DNA from 2 places in the Streptomyces sp. CA-243310 genome. Region 2 is predicted to be linked to the other one. Evidence: riboswitches for the same ligand, from Rfam matches in the RefSeq annotation. Region 2 holds a riboswitch; the other holds the start of a gene.

Region 1 (7,213 bases), on a different contig from region 2:
TGACGTACCCGAGGACCGCGAGGACGAGGAACAGCAGCAGCGGGTTGTTGGTGCGGCTCACCGCGGTGGCCAGGGCGAGCGCCCAGATCCACCAGGCGACGGGGTGCAGGGTGCGGGGCAGACGGCGGCCGCCCACGTCCGGCGCGAGGCCGGACACGGGCGGCTCGACCGCGGCTGTCGTGGCGGTGCGTGACACGCGCGGCTACTCCGTACGGCGGCGGCGCTTGGCCGCGTACACGGCGGCGGCGCCGATCAGGAGCACCAGTGCTCCGGTGGCGACGGCGGGCAGGTACGAGCCCACGTCGTGCTGCGCGTCCGCGGCGGGAGCCGCCTCGACGACCTGGGGCCCGGGGGCCGGAGCGGCCACTGCTGCCGTACTGGTCGATGGCGACGGTGACACCGAAGGAGTGGGTGAGGCGCTGTCGGTGGGCGAGGCCGAAGGGGACGCAGAGGCGGCGGGCGTGGTGCCCGTTGCAGGCGGGGTGACCGCGGGGGATGTGCGGTCGGCCGGTGGCCGGTTCTCGGGCTTCGGGCCCGTGTTGACGTTGGGCGGCAGGGGAGCCGCGGTACGGGTGTCCTCGGGCTGTGGCGCGCCGGTGGGCCGAGCGTTGTGGGCGCGCAGTTGGTCCGGGGTGACCTGCGGCCGGCCCTGGCTGCCCTCGATGTCCGTGGCGCCGAAGGTCCACAGGTCGACGCTGCCGGGCTTCGGCTTGTAGAGCATCGCGCCGAGTTGGCTGTACTCCCAGGTGTTCTGGCCCGGGTTGGCGTGCCAGTACGACCAGTAGGCGGAGGCGGGCGGGGTCAGTACGCAGTCGTCCTGCTGCGGCGTCGGGTACTGCTTGCCGCCCTGGTGGCCGCTGTAGCCGATCCGGCAGATGAAGGCGGGGCCGTCGTGGCCGGTGCCGGTGGTGGCCCAGCCGCCCTGGTTGAGGAGTTCGTAGCCGGTGGTGGGGGCGGTGCCGCAGGAACGGTAGACGGGGCCACCCCAGTGGCTGAAGTCCACCGCGAGGACGGCTCCGGAGGAGGTCGTGCACTGGCCCATGGGCTGCGGGGCGGCGCCGGCCGGGGGCGCGGTGGCGGCGAAGGCCGCCATCGTCAGCCCCAGGGCGGCCGCCGCGCGAGCCAGGGCACGCGTGACGCGGAAGCTCATCGGCCGGCCTCCGCCGGGTTGCGACGGGAGCGCGCCATGACGACGAGTCGCCAACCGGCCAGGGACAGGGCGGCCGCGGCGCCGGCGAGGATACCGACCTGGACGCCGGTGGACGCGAGGCTGCCACCGGTACCGCCCTGTGCGACAGTGCCGCCGCTGCCCGATCCCCCCGTGGTCTCCCCCGGAGTCACGATGACAGGGGTACCGCCCGACGTACCCGCACCGCCCGTGATGTTGGGGATGGGCTGCGGGGTGGTGCCTTGCAGGCTGCGGGTGAGGGTGGCGAAGGAGATGCCGGTGGTTCCGCCGATGGCTTGGGTGGAGGCGCGAACGTCGGAGCCGGGCTCCTTGTCCGCGGTGATGTTGAAGCCGCCGTCGCTGTTCTGTTGGGTCGCCAGGAACTTGCGGGCCTTGGCGATCTGCGCACCGTACCTGGGCGTGTCCAGGGACAGTCCCTGGATGGCGAGCGCGGCGGAGTTGACGGAGATGCCCGAGGCGCCGCGGAATCCGCCGTCCGCCAACTGCTCACCCGCGAGCCAGGCAAGCGCCTTGTCCACGGCGGCCTGCGAGTCGGCGTCCGGCAGCAGGTCCACGGTCATCGCGGCCATGGCCGTGGAGTCGACCTCGTCGGGGCTCTTTCCGACGAGCATGCTGCTCCAGGACCCGTTGGGGTGCTGAAGGCTCTTCAGATAGGCGATCGGCTCGACCGCGGCGGTGTTCTCACCCGCTCGGACCTGGGCGATGACGCCGAGGGACTGGTCGAAGACGGACTTGGCATTGCCGTAGGCGCCCTTGCCCCCGCAGTAGGGGACGACATCGGTGTTCTTTCCCGCGCAGGTGTCCTTGGCGAGCGCGGCGATCAGGTTCTGGCCGCCGAAGCTGCGCGGATCGCGGCCGACGCTCTCGGCCAGGAGCGCGGTCTTGCCGATCGCGCCGCCGACGGCGTACTTGGTACCGATCATGGTCCAGGCGTGGATGCCTCGGCCCTCGCCGTCCTTGCCGCCCTTGTCCATGAAGTCGACGATGTTGCGCAGGGTGGTGTCGTCCCCGCCGGTGGCGGCCAGTGCGTAGGCGCCGTCGATGGTCATTCCGTAGTCCGCGCGGGCGGGGGAGCCCTCGTAGTAACGGCCCTGGATCAGATTGCCGGGCCTGGTGAGGTACGCCAGCCCCTTCTTGATGTCCGGTCCGTCGCCCGGCGGGACCGTCGGCTTGGGGTCGGTGGGCTTCGGGTCCGTCGGCTTGGGGTCCGTGGGCTTCGGATCGGGCTGCTTCGTGGTCAGTGCCACCAGGTCGCTCTTGGCGGCCGCGACGACGGCCGGCGCGGTGGGGTACAGCCGCGACTCGGTGTCGCCCTCCTCGAAGCCGAAGCCGCCCGCGGGGAACTGCTGCTTGGAGAGCCAGAAGAGGCCCGCGTCGGCGTGCGCGGTGTCGCCGAGAGCGCGCAGGGCCTGGGCCGCCCAGCCGGTGGCGGCCGGGCTGCCGGTGGTCATGTAGGCGGCGGCGGGCCAAGCGCCGGTGGGCAGCTGCGTCTTCCGCAGGTTGGCGCGGGCCTTCTCGACGACCGCCTCGTGGCCACCTGCCCGCTTGAGGGCCAGCACGATCAGCGCGGTGGAACTCGCGTCGCTGTCACACCACCCGCCGGTGCGGATGAGAATGCCGGTGAATCCGCCGTCCTCGCATTGGAGTCCGGTCAGTCGCTTCACGGCGTCGGCCGGGGGCGTCACACCGCCGTTCAGCAGGGCGATGACGGCCATGGCCTGGGCGTCGGACTGGCCGGTGGTGCGGAAGTCGCCCTTGGTGAGGCAGCCGTCGATCGTCTCGCCGTCGCCGATGTCGCGCGGGCAGACGTACTTGACGAGGTCCCCGAGCAGGTCGTGGCCGCCGAAGGCACGGGGATCCCTGCCGGTGGCCTCGGCGACGAGTGCGAGCCGCGCGGCGGCGGTGGCGTCGGGAATCCCGTCCTTGCCGGCCGGGTAGGCATACGCGTCCGTCTGCGCGGGCGTGGCCAGGAAGTCGGCGGCCTTGCGGGCCGCCGGGCTCTGCCGATCGGCGCCCGCGAGGGCGTAGACGACCTCGGTGGTGAGGAGGTGGTTCGGGGTCGTGGCGCCCTCGTCGACGATCCGTTCCCCGTCGGTCAGCCTCCCGCTCACCCAACGCGTGGCAGCGGGCAGGTCCACCGTGCCCGGGGGAACGGACGGGCCCGTGGGGCCGGTCGGGTCGGGGGAGGGCTGTGCGCCGCCCGCGCGGACGTCGTCGGGGGTGAACGTGGGTTTGCCCGACGAGCCGCCGATGTCCGTGCCGCCGAACACCCATGCGTCCACGTCGCCGGGCTTGGGCTTGCGTGCCATCGCTCCCAGGGAGCTGTAGGTCCAGTTCTTCTGGCCGGGCGAGGCGACCCAGTACGACCAGTAGGCGGTCGCCTGCGGGGTCAGGACGCAGTCCTCCTTGTCCGGGGTGGGGTACTGGGTACCGGAGTTGAAGGAGCCGGTGCCGATGCGGCAGATGAAGGCGGGGCCGTCGTGACCGGTGCCCTCGGTGGTGAAACCGGCGTCCCGGAGCAGTTCGTAGCCCGTTGTGAGAGTGGTGTCGCAGCCCCGCTCGACCTTCCCGCCGAAGGGCCCGAAGTCGACGGCGACGATCGCGCCGGTCGTGGCGGTGCACCCCTCGATCGGGTCGGCGACGGCAGAGGTCGTCCCGGTGACGAAGGCCACGCCCGCGCTGACGGTCAGCAGCGTCGCCGATATCAGCGACACCAGCCTCTTTCTTCCCATACGTCGCTCTGCTTGCTCTGCGGTCCCCACCACGGCCCCTCGTGTCAGCCGGGCGGACCAGTACGTGGCAAAGGGCGTCCCTCGCAGGCAAACGCAGCGGGAGCCTTCGAACCACGCCGTAGTCCGCGACGGCGTTTCTCGCTGAAAAACTTGGCTCCAGGCATTCCGGCTCGCCCGGTGGTACCGGGCCTACGGTTGCGGGTCAGCGCCGGAATTCGACCGGCTTCCCCTGGGGCTGAGTGCGTATCAGTCGGAGTGGAACACGCGGATAAAGACAGCGTCAAGGTGGCCTGCGTCTCAGGGCACAGCCCCCGATCGATTCCTTTCGACCTTCCTGACGGTGGCTGGCGGACCCTTGATCACTCGGGTAGCGTCCTGGGCTGCCAGATGGGGGAATCCGGTGGGAAGCCGGAGCTGACGCGCAGCGGTGTGGGACGGCGGGGGCCGTCTCCGAGCCCGAATGCCCATACGGCGTTTGCAGTACAGGAAGCCGTACCACGCGTTCCGGACGGCGGCCCCTCCGGCATGCCCGGCCGTGCGTCCGCACGGTGCCGGGGCGACGGATGCGGTCGGCGTCCGCCGATTCCAGGAGCAGGCCATGTCCCGTCCCCGTACCTCCCGCCGCCTCGCGCTAGCCGTACCCGCCGCGCTCGGCGCGTTCACTCTCACCGCGCTGCCCGCGTTCGCGACCTCGTCGCCCGCGCAGATCGCCACGTCCAAGACCAACGGCATCGCCTACCTCAAGTCCCTGCAGGCGGCAGATGGTTCGTACGCCGGCAGCGGTCTGTCCAACGAGTGGGCGTTCAGCACCTTCGCGGCAACCGGTACGGCCGTCGTCGACGTCTACCCCGCCGGCGACACGACGAAGAATGCCCGTACCGTCTACCGCAACCTGCTGTCGACGGCAGGCTGGCCGTCGGCTTCCCCGGTCGTCACCGACTACGAGCGCGGCACCCTCAACGCGTACGCCGCCGGCATCGACCCGGCCCGCGTCTCGGCCTCCCGCAACCTCGTCGCGAACATCTACTCGCACTGGCAGACCGCGGAGGCGGGCTACTTCGGACCGTCCGGCAACTTCAACGGCACCGTCTTCGCCGCCCTTTCGCTGGGCGGCGCCAAGACTCAGGCAGGGGGCGCCCGTGTCCCGCAGGCACTGACCACCTCGATGGTCACCCGCATCCGCGCCAACCAGCACGTCGACGGGGGCTGGACCTACCAGAAGGGCGAAGGCAACCCCACCGTCCTGAACTCCGCGAGCGACGTCGACATGACCGGCGCCGCCATGGCGGCCCTCTGCGCCTCCGGCGTCCCCAACACCGACACCGACGTCGTCCAGGCGAAGAACTTCCTCAAGAGCACGCTCGTCTCCAACAGCGGCGCCTTCAACTCCCTCTACGGGATCAACACCAGCTCCAACGGCTGGGGCGTCGCGGGTCTCAACGCATGCGGATTCAACCCGCAGACCGGGGACTTCCTCACCGGCAGCGGCAAGACTCCGATCGACTTCCTGATCGCCAACCAGTACAACCCGGCCGGTGGCTTCAAGTACAAGCCCTCCGACACCGTGCCCTCCGCCTATTCCTCCATCGACGCGCTGCGCGCCGTCGCGGGCGGGGGCTTCACGACGGCCCCGCCGGTGCCGGTCACCCCCGGTGCTCCGCAGTGGGTCGCCCAGAGCACCTTCACAGCGGGCACCGCGACCAGGTTGGCGCTGACCGTCGACGACGGCGCGGGCAACCTCAAGGTCTGCTCGGTGGCTTTCACGCCCACCGGTACGACCACGACCCTCGGGGACGTCTTGGCCGCTGCTACCAGTGGTGCAACCCCGTCGGGCTGCGTCACGAGCGTCACTCCCTCCTCGGGCACCGGCACCATCACCAACATCAACGGCAAGGCCAACAGCGGCTCCAACACCTGGAAGGTGAGCGTCGACGGCGCGGCCTTCGCGGGCGCGGCTCGCAACAAGGTGATCAACGTGGGCGACACCATCGCCCTGCGCTGGGGCGCCTGACCTTCGTACACCGGTCGGGGCTGCGGACCTTCGGGACCGCGGCCCCGCCGTGTTCGGATTGGTGAACACACATGCCGAATCAGGGCTGTTTACCCATGAGCCCGGGAGGTCCAAGTTGACGAAGATCGTGCCGCGTCCCGTCGTCATCGACGGGGTGCGGCTGGTGGCCCTCACCGAGGGAGAGTTCGAGAGTCTCGCGGCCTCGCGACGTCAGTTCGGCTCCCACGTCGTACGGTTGCGGATGACGCGTGAGGCACTGATCTCGTTGACCGAGGTCGCCGAGGCCATGTGTTCCCTGCTGAGAGCGGGAGAGCCACCGGCGGGGTCAGCGACCCGGGCTTCCACGAAGACGACGGGTGTGCCTCCGACGGGCCTGCTCAGCGCCTTGGAGGGAGCTGTGGAGCGGGCCCGTCGGGTGGTTGGGACGCGTCCGGACGGGCCCGCTCCAGGAGACCGCAGGCGAAAGCGCTGAACGGGTGACCGTGGCCGACTGGGGCGTGTATCGGAAATGCCTGGTCGCAGATCTCCGCTCGGCGGGCTGTGCTTCCATGCTTTGGTGAATAGCGAGAGTGGTCCTGGAGCCGGCGGAGCGCCGATCCGGCATGTCCGGCGTCGAACAGACTCCGACCTGGGCGCGTGCGTTGAGGTACTTGCCGACGTCCATGGGCAAGACGGCTACCCAGTGAACTGGCCGGACTCTCCCGGCGGCTGGCTGTCCCAGCCGGCACTGCTCGCGGCCTGGGTAGCGGAGCTGGACGGGCGGGTCGTTGGTCACATCGGTCTGTCCCGCAGTGAGCCAGGCGATGCAGCACCGGTCCTGTGGAGCAGTCGCGAGGGCGCGAGCAGCGCACCAGCCGTTGTGGTCAACCGCCTGTTCGTCGCTCCGGCGGCACGAGGCCATGGGATCGGCGCACTCCTGCTGGCCCAGGCGATGCGTGACGCGCAGGAACGCGATCTGCATCCCGTGCTCGACGTCGTGGCCTCCGACGCCTCAGCAGTAGCTCTTTACGAGCGTCTGGGCTGGGAGTTGTTGGCCGCGGTCGAGCAGCAGTGGAGCCCGGAGCAGGCGGTAGTCGTGCATTGTTATGCAGCAGCCGGTTGACCAGGCAGGTCGTAATCGCCAGGTCATGGGCACTCGTTGATGGCCTGAGGCCACACATCGCGAAAGGGGACTGGTGCAGCCACCGCAGTGTGCGAGAGGCTGATCCATCCCAGAGGATCTTCAGCACACGGACACTACGCGCTCATGGCGATACCTGGAACGTCAGAGCAGTCTTGTCG
Region 2 (7,213 bases):
TGACCAGCCCGCAGGTGTCGATGCCACAGCTGATGGCCTTGTCGTCCTTGCCGTGGACGATGTCCCTGTCGATGGCGTTCAGGCCGGCGAGGAAGTCTGTTCGTGCGGTGCCCTTGGGTTCGGCGGGGAGGCCGGTGGCGGCGTGGGCGGCGTGCAGGTCGACGAGGAGCCGTGCGGGCATGTGTTCATGATGTCCGCTACATCCAGGGAGCCGGCCCGGTACGCGTCGCCCAGGCGGCGAGGTCGTTCTCGTCGAAGATCCGGATGCCTTGTCGGAGTGCGTAGTCCCGTGCGGGCTTGGTGAACGCTGATGTGGTGACAACTGCGGCGACATCGGCGCCGTGGATGCTGAAGCAGGTACCGCCGAAGCGCTGCATGTCTGGTGAGCCGACCTTGGTGGTGGGCCCGTACCGCTTGCACTGGATGACGATGCGCCTGCCTTGGGGGCAGTTGGCGACTACGTCGGCCCCGAGGTCGTTCGCGCCGCCGACGACTCCGGCGCCTTGGCAGCCGTCGCGTTCGCAGAGGAAGGCTATGGCGTGCTCGAACTGGCGGGGGCTCATTGCGTGGTAGCGGACGATCTCAGTCGATTGGATCTCGCGTACTCGCCGGTACTCGGCGGCGCGTCGCCGTCGCCTCCTGATGGAGCTGATCCACGCTGCGATAGGTAGCAGGAGGAAGACTGCCGCAGCTGCAACGCGTCCGTCGGCCCACATGAGGAGCGCTACGACGGCGGACAGTCCGACGAGGGTGGCGCCGGCGCATCCTTTTAATGTCATGTGGGAGCTGATCTCCGTGCGTCAGGGAGGGGCGGGCGGTCGAGGTTCGGTGAGGCTATCGATCCGCAACCGCTGTTGGAGTAGGTAGCCCGCTGTTGATCGAGTTGCGTCGTGCGTGATCAGTGAACGGTCCGTTGATGTCGACTTCAGTGGGTGTGGGGCCGGCCTCACCAGCCGTGGATCTCGCAATTCACAGTCGTGTGGTCGATCCACGGGAACGGTCGTGGAGACAGGCGTTCTGCCGATGTCGGGCGGACATGGGTCCGCCCGTCGGTCGCTGTCCCCGAGGGGTCCGACGGGCGGCATCCGAGTAGCACCGCAGCCCGCGGTCAATCGCTCGAATGTGTCAGGCCAGCCTAGGGCCGGTCACTGACAACGGCCGGGCGGGCGGGCGGCAGCGGTCAGGCGGGACGGTCGCCGAGGCCCGGCATCGCCGGGATCGTGCCGACCGGCCAACCGTCGATGTCGGCGGTGAAGTGCGGAGCGGGCACGGTTTCCCACCAGGAGCGGACCGCCGCGGTCACGTGCTCCGCCCCGGTCCGCGGGTCCACGTGGGTCGTTTCCCGTTCACCGCTCCTGCGTACCGCGATCCGTCCTCGTTTGCAGCCGTCGGGGTAGTCGTTCCAGTCGACCCCGGCCTCCGACCGCAGCAACTCGCGCATGCCGCCGGACGAAACGCCGTGCAGCCGCTCGTGGGGGAAATGGTTCTGCGCGGCCCTGCCGATGCTGTTGCGCACCGCGTCCCGCTGCCGCCACCGGAAGTAGTGGGCGACCTCGACGGGGTCGGAGAGGGTGAACAGGCGGGCGTCGAACAGGGCCCGCCCGCCCGGACGTCGCTCGTTGAGCACCGCCGTGGCCAGCGAGGCCGCGACGGACAACTGCTTCGCGACCACGCCGCCGAACCACGGCTCGGTGCCCGCACTGCCGAAGTCGGTGTACAGGACACTGATCTCGTCGGACTGCGTGTACGAGAACCGGGCCCCCGCGATCTCCGCGCACAGGGCCTCGGCGACCGCGTCCATGTCGGCCATGAAGGCCTCGTCGAAGGGGCGGGTCGCTCCCCGTGTGTAGGTGCGGAACGCGCGGCCGTCGACCCGGAGCAATGTGTAGGTGCGACGTGGCAGGACCGCACGGTGCGCCGCCTCGTACCGCTTCATCCGGTCACCCAATGCCGTGCCGTCCGCCATGTCGTCCCTTCGTCCGTGTTGCCCCAGTCTGGCACGCACGGGCTCGCGGGTCCGGAATACGACGATCGGGACGACCGGGCCCCGTGGCCGGCCCCCTCGTCCGCGCGGGCGCGCGGCGGCCCTCCCGTGGGGAGAGCGGGAGGGACGCGCGCCCGGGATGGTCCGGGAGCACACCGTATGCCCGCGTGTACGGGCGCGGGTAGGCATATGACAAGGGGAATTCCGGATGGCGGCGACGGGGCCTAGGCGTCGGAGCCACCCTCGTCGAGACCCTCGTCGGGCAGGTCGTGGCCGAGGCCGTGGTCGTAGGCTCCCGCCTCGACGCGCAGCGCCAGCTCGCGCAGTACGTCCATCGAGCTGACGTCCGTCCGGCCGGAGTCGTGGACCGCCGCCAGCGCACTGAACGCCGCGGCGAAGGATCCGACGATCGTGTGCATGGCGGGAGCCAGCGTCTCCCCGACGATGCGACCCACCTGGAGGGGAGTCGCGTCGGCCGGCACGCTGAAGTGCGGCATCATCTCGCTCAGCAACAGGGTGACGACACCCGGCTCCGAGGGGGGACCGGCCTCGCCGCCGGCCTCGTGAGACCTGCGGACTTCCTGGGACTCCGTGAGGATCCCGATGACTCGCTTCATGATTTCCGCGCGCTCCATCCGGGGAGGGTAGCCCGTGCGGGGACGGCGGGTGAGGGGTTCTCGCGGGCCGGTTCGCCGCCGGGTGTCTGGCAGACTGGGCAGCGTTCTCCCAGGCGGTGCAGGACAGGAAACCGGTGCGAATCCGGTGCGGTCCCGCCACTGTGACCGGAGCCCGTCCGCGGGATCCGGGAGTCAGACACTGACGCACCGCCTCTTCACTTCGACCGGGGACGCGGATCCCCCGGAGAGGCTTCGCCATGTCGCGCTCGCGCACCGTTCTGCGCTCCCTCATACCCCTCGCGCTGCTGGCGCCCCTGGCCGCCTGCGGGGGCTCGCCGGGCGGGAAGGGCTCGGGGTCGGACGCGGCCTCCGGCACGGCGCCCGGGTTCCCGTACACCGTCACCAACTGTGGTGTGAGCACCACCTATCAGGCTCCGCCCCGTCGCGCGGTCACCATGAACCAGCACGCCACCGAGATCATGCTGGCGCTGGGGCTGGAGCAGAGGATCGTCGGCACCGCCTACCTGGACGACGCGATCCTGCCCGCCTACCGACCCGCCTACGACCGGATCAAGGTGCTGGCCAAGGAGTACCCCTCCAAGGAGGTCCTCCTCAACGCCGACCCCGACTTCGTGTACGGCGGCTACTCCAGCGCCTTCGACAAGGCGCAGGGACGCGACCGCGGGGGACTGGCCGCCTCGGGCATCGACTCCCGTCTCAACGTGGAGTACTGCGGCACCGGTCCGGTGGGACTGGAGCAGCTCAAGACCGAGATCACCGAAGTGGCACGCACCTTCGGAGTGCCGGAGCGCGGTGCGGCGCTGATCGAGGATCAGCAGCGGCGCATCGCCGCCGTCACCGCACGCGTCAAGGACAAGTCCGAGCCGGCCGTCTTCGCCTACGACTCGGGCGAGGCCTCCGCCTCGACCTCGGGGGGCACCGGCATCGGCAACGAGATCGTCTCCCTGGCCGGCGGGACGAACGTGTTCGCCGACCTCGACGACACCTTCGGCGACGTGTCCTGGGAGAAGGTCATCGAACGCAAGCCCGAGGTCATCCTGATCTATGACTACGCGGGGACCACCGTCGAGGCCAAGAAGCAGCGCCTGTTGAACGACCCGGCTCTCGCGCAGGTTCCCGCGATCAGGAACAAGCGGTTCGTGGTGCTCCCGCTGTCCACGGCCGTCCTCGGCGTGCGCGTCGCCGACGCCACCGAGTCCCTGGGGCGCCAACTGCACCCCGACGCCGCGTGAGCCCGCGCCGTACCCCGGTCGTCCTCGTCCTGCTCGCCGCCGCCCTGGTGGTCTCCGCCCTCGCGGGCCTCGCGCTGGGCGCGGTACGGATGGCCCCGGGCCAGGTGATCGACGTCCTCCTCGCAGGACCAGGACCAGGACCAGGACCAGGACCAGGACCCGGAGCGGGAGCCGGCGGTGGAGCCGCCGGTGCCATCGTGTGGGACGTACGGATGCCCCGCCTCCTCCTCGGCGCCGTCGTCGGCGCCGGACTCGCCGTGGCCGGAACCGTGTTGCAGGCCCTCGTGCGCAACCCACTCGCCGACCCCTTCCTGCTCGGCGCGTCCTCCGGAGCGTCGGCGGGAGCCGTACTGGTCATCGTCCTCGGCGCCGGAGTCCTCGACTCCGCGGGCGGGGCGGCGGTACCCGTCGCCGCGTTCGCGGGATCCATGGGCGCGCTCGTCGCCGTCTACGCGATGGCCCGGCGGGGCGGCACCATGACCACCGGCCGGCTGATCCTGGCCGGGGTCGCCGTCCAATACGTCCTGTCCGCCCTCACCAGCCTGGTCCTGGTCCTGGCCGCACACCCCGACCAGATCCGTAGCGTCCTCTTCTGGACCCTCGGCGGTCTCGGCGGGGCCCGCTGGGACGAACTGGCCCTGCCCTCGGTCGCGCTGCTCCTCGGTACCGGCCTGCTGATCGCCCTCGCACGCCCCCTGGACCTCCTGCTCGCGGGGGAGGAGGGCGCGCACACCCTGGGCCTGGACACCGCTCGGTTCCGGGCGGCGGTCTTCGTCCTCGCCTCGCTCGTCATCGGGGTGCTGGTCGCCTACAGCGGGGCCATAGGCTTCGTCGGCCTGATGGTGCCGCACGCCGCCCGCATGGTGGTGGGCGCCGGACACCGGGCGCTGCTGCCGGTGGCCGCGCTGGGCGGGGCCGTGTTCCTGACCCTGGCGGACCTGGTCGCGCGGACCGCGGCGGCGCCCGAGGAGATACCGGTCGGCGTGGTCACCGCGCTGGTCGGCGGGCCGTTCTTCCTGTGGATGCTCCGCAGGTCCACCCGGACCGAGGGGGTGGCCGGATGAACCCGTCGACAGGACGACCGGTGGAACTCGCCGTCGAGGACGTGGGCTACGAGATCCACGGCCGGACCCTGCTGCACGGAGTGGACCTCACCGCCCGCCCCGGCGAGACCGTCGGCGTGGTCGGCCCCAACGGAAGTGGCAAGACCACACTGCTGCGCTGCGTCCACGGCGCCCTGCGGCCCACCTCCGGCCGGGTGTTGCTGGACGGCGCCGACGCGGGGTCCATGGGCGTGAAGGAACGGGCCCGACGGGTGGCGGTGGTGCCACAGGAAGCCTCCGGAACGTTCGGGTTGACGGTCCGTGAGGTCGTCGCCATGGGGCGCAGCCCCCACAAGCGGTTCTGGGAGCAGGACGGCCCCGACGACGTCCGACGTGTCGCGGAGGCCCTGGAGGCCGTCGGGGCGGCCGGCTTCGCCGCCCGCCGGTTCGACGAACTCTCCGGCGGCGAACGCCAACGCGCCCTGGTGGCCCGCGCGCTCGTCCAGGATCCCGGCCTGCTGGCCCTCGACGAACCGACCAACCACCTGGACATCCGACACCAGTTGGAGATCCTGACCCTGGTCCGCGCCCTGCCGGCGACCGGCCTGCTGGTCCTGCACGACCTCAACCTGGCCGCGTCCTTCTGCGACCGGCTGTACGTGCTGGAAGCCGGCCGGGTGGTCGCCTCGGGGACCCCGGGCGAGGTGCTCACCGAGGATCTGCTGGCACGGGTGTACGGGGTACGGACCCGGGTCGGACCGCACCCGACGACGGGCGGCCCGAGCATCCTGTACCTGCCGCCGGACGCCCGCGGCACCTGCGACGGCCGGCCGGCCGGCCGTCGCTGACGGCAGGCGCCCGGTCGGGGGACGCGGGTGTCCCCGACCGATCCGCCCTGCCCGACCGACCGCCCGGCCCTTCCTGGCTCAGCCCTGGAAGCCGTACGGGCGGGTGATCAGTTCCAACCAGTGGCCGGACGGGTCGGGGAAGTAGACGCCGCTGCCCCCGTCGTTGTGGTTGATCTCGCCCGGGTGCCTGCGATGCGGATCTGCGTAGTACTCGGTTCCCGCCGCCTTGATCTTCTCGTAGGCCGCGTCGAACACGTCCTGGGAGACGAGGAACGCGTAGTGCTGGGGAGTGATGGACTCGCCGGGGGCGGCGGTCGCGAAGTCCAGGGTGACGCCGTTTCCGGTCTCGACGGGGATGAAGGGACCCCACTCGGTCCCGACCTCCAGACCCAGGATGTCGGCGAGGTACTCGGCGGACCATCGGTTGTCACGGCTGTGGACGATCGTGTGGTTCAGCTCTACTGACATGGGTGGATGCCTCCGAAAGGCATGTCACGGCGCCTCCATGCCTCACCCGGTCGGTGACCGACACGCGACGCCGTCCGCACGAGCCTAAGCACACGGATCGGGCCGGGTCCATCGGTATTCGGTCGAATGAGGCGCCGCGGAGCGGGGTGCCGGGGACGGTGGTGTCGGGAACGGTGCCGACGACCCCGTCGGGAACGTCCGCCCGATCAGGAACGTCCGTACACCGAATCGACGTTGTCCCGCGCGGGACGCGTCCGCCCTGCCGGCCCGGCGGCGAAGACCCGCAGCAGGTTCTCCGTCACCCGTGTGGTCAGCGCCCCGGAACGCGCGTCCAGACCGTGATTGCCGCCGCCTCGCCCGTCGCCCGTCGCGTCGAGTGCCTCGACCCAGCGCATCGTCCCCGTGGCAAACACCCCGGCGCCGCTCGCCACGGTGTAATAGGCCGTGTCCTGATGGCTGGGCCTGCCCTCGCAGACCACGGGGGAGTGGGCGATGATCTCGATCGGGCGGGGTGTCGGGAATCCGGTGTCCACCTTGTCGTACTCGACGCCGACCAGGTGCGCGAACCCGTCGCCTGCCTTCACCCCCGTGCCCTCGAACAGCCAGTGCCCGGGCCGCGCCACCACGTAGGGGGCGTCCACCGGGTAGCCGTCGTAGATGACACCGAGCAGGGAACTCTCCGGGTCGGCGGCGGGAGCCGAGCGGAAGTCGACCGTCGCGGGGTGGCCCCTCTTGAACCCCGGGTCCTGGGCGTAGGACGACTTGTAACAGACCACCGTGCGGTCCGGCCCCAGGTCCGACGGCTCCAGCCGGATCCGGCGGTAACAGCAGTTCGCGCCGAGTATCGCGATGTTGGTGCCGGCGTCCCTGGCCGCGGTGACATGCGCCCGCTGCTCCGGGGACCAGTACTCGTCGTGCCCCAAGGAGAGTACGGCGACCGCCCCCTCCAGCAGTCGCTTCTCCCGTGCCACGTCGGTGGTCGTCGTGTACGCCGACGGTA

Evidence for each region. A riboswitch is a leader RNA that binds a small molecule or an ion and turns the genes downstream of it on or off. The one in region 2 is predicted to bind cobalamin.
Region 1: linked by a shared signal. The riboswitch ahead of ACQEVM_RS18040 (hypothetical protein) and the one ahead of ACQEVM_RS13505 (ABC transporter substrate-binding protein) in region 2 are both predicted to bind cobalamin.

The regions. Positions count from the first base shown of each region.
Region 1 covers NZ_JBNJMF010000002.1:117,169-124,381, reverse strand. The annotation lists gene ACQEVM_RS18055 (energy-coupling factor transporter transmembrane component T) at 1-196, opposite strand, end outside; gene ACQEVM_RS18050 (hypothetical protein) at 203-1,150, opposite strand; gene ACQEVM_RS18045 (prenyltransferase/squalene oxidase repeat-containing protein) at 1,147-3,951, opposite strand; cobalamin riboswitch at 4,275-4,403, shown strand; gene ACQEVM_RS18040 (hypothetical protein) at 4,520-5,932, shown strand; gene ACQEVM_RS18035 (GNAT family N-acetyltransferase) at 6,489-7,034, shown strand; partial or broken gene ACQEVM_RS18030 (IS701 family transposase) at 7,169-7,213, opposite strand, start outside.
Region 2 covers NZ_JBNJMF010000001.1:3,012,768-3,019,980, forward strand. The annotation lists gene ACQEVM_RS13490 (restriction endonuclease) at 198-563, opposite strand; gene ACQEVM_RS13495 (tRNA(His) guanylyltransferase Thg1 family protein) at 1,181-1,966, opposite strand; gene ACQEVM_RS13500 (hypothetical protein) at 2,209-2,619, opposite strand; cobalamin riboswitch at 2,685-2,823, shown strand; gene ACQEVM_RS13505 (ABC transporter substrate-binding protein) at 2,859-3,854, shown strand; gene ACQEVM_RS13510 (FecCD family ABC transporter permease) at 3,851-4,918, shown strand; gene ACQEVM_RS13515 (ABC transporter ATP-binding protein) at 4,915-5,745, shown strand; gene ACQEVM_RS13520 (VOC family protein) at 5,824-6,213, opposite strand; gene ACQEVM_RS13525 (N,N-dimethylformamidase beta subunit family domain-containing protein) at 6,420-7,213, opposite strand, start outside.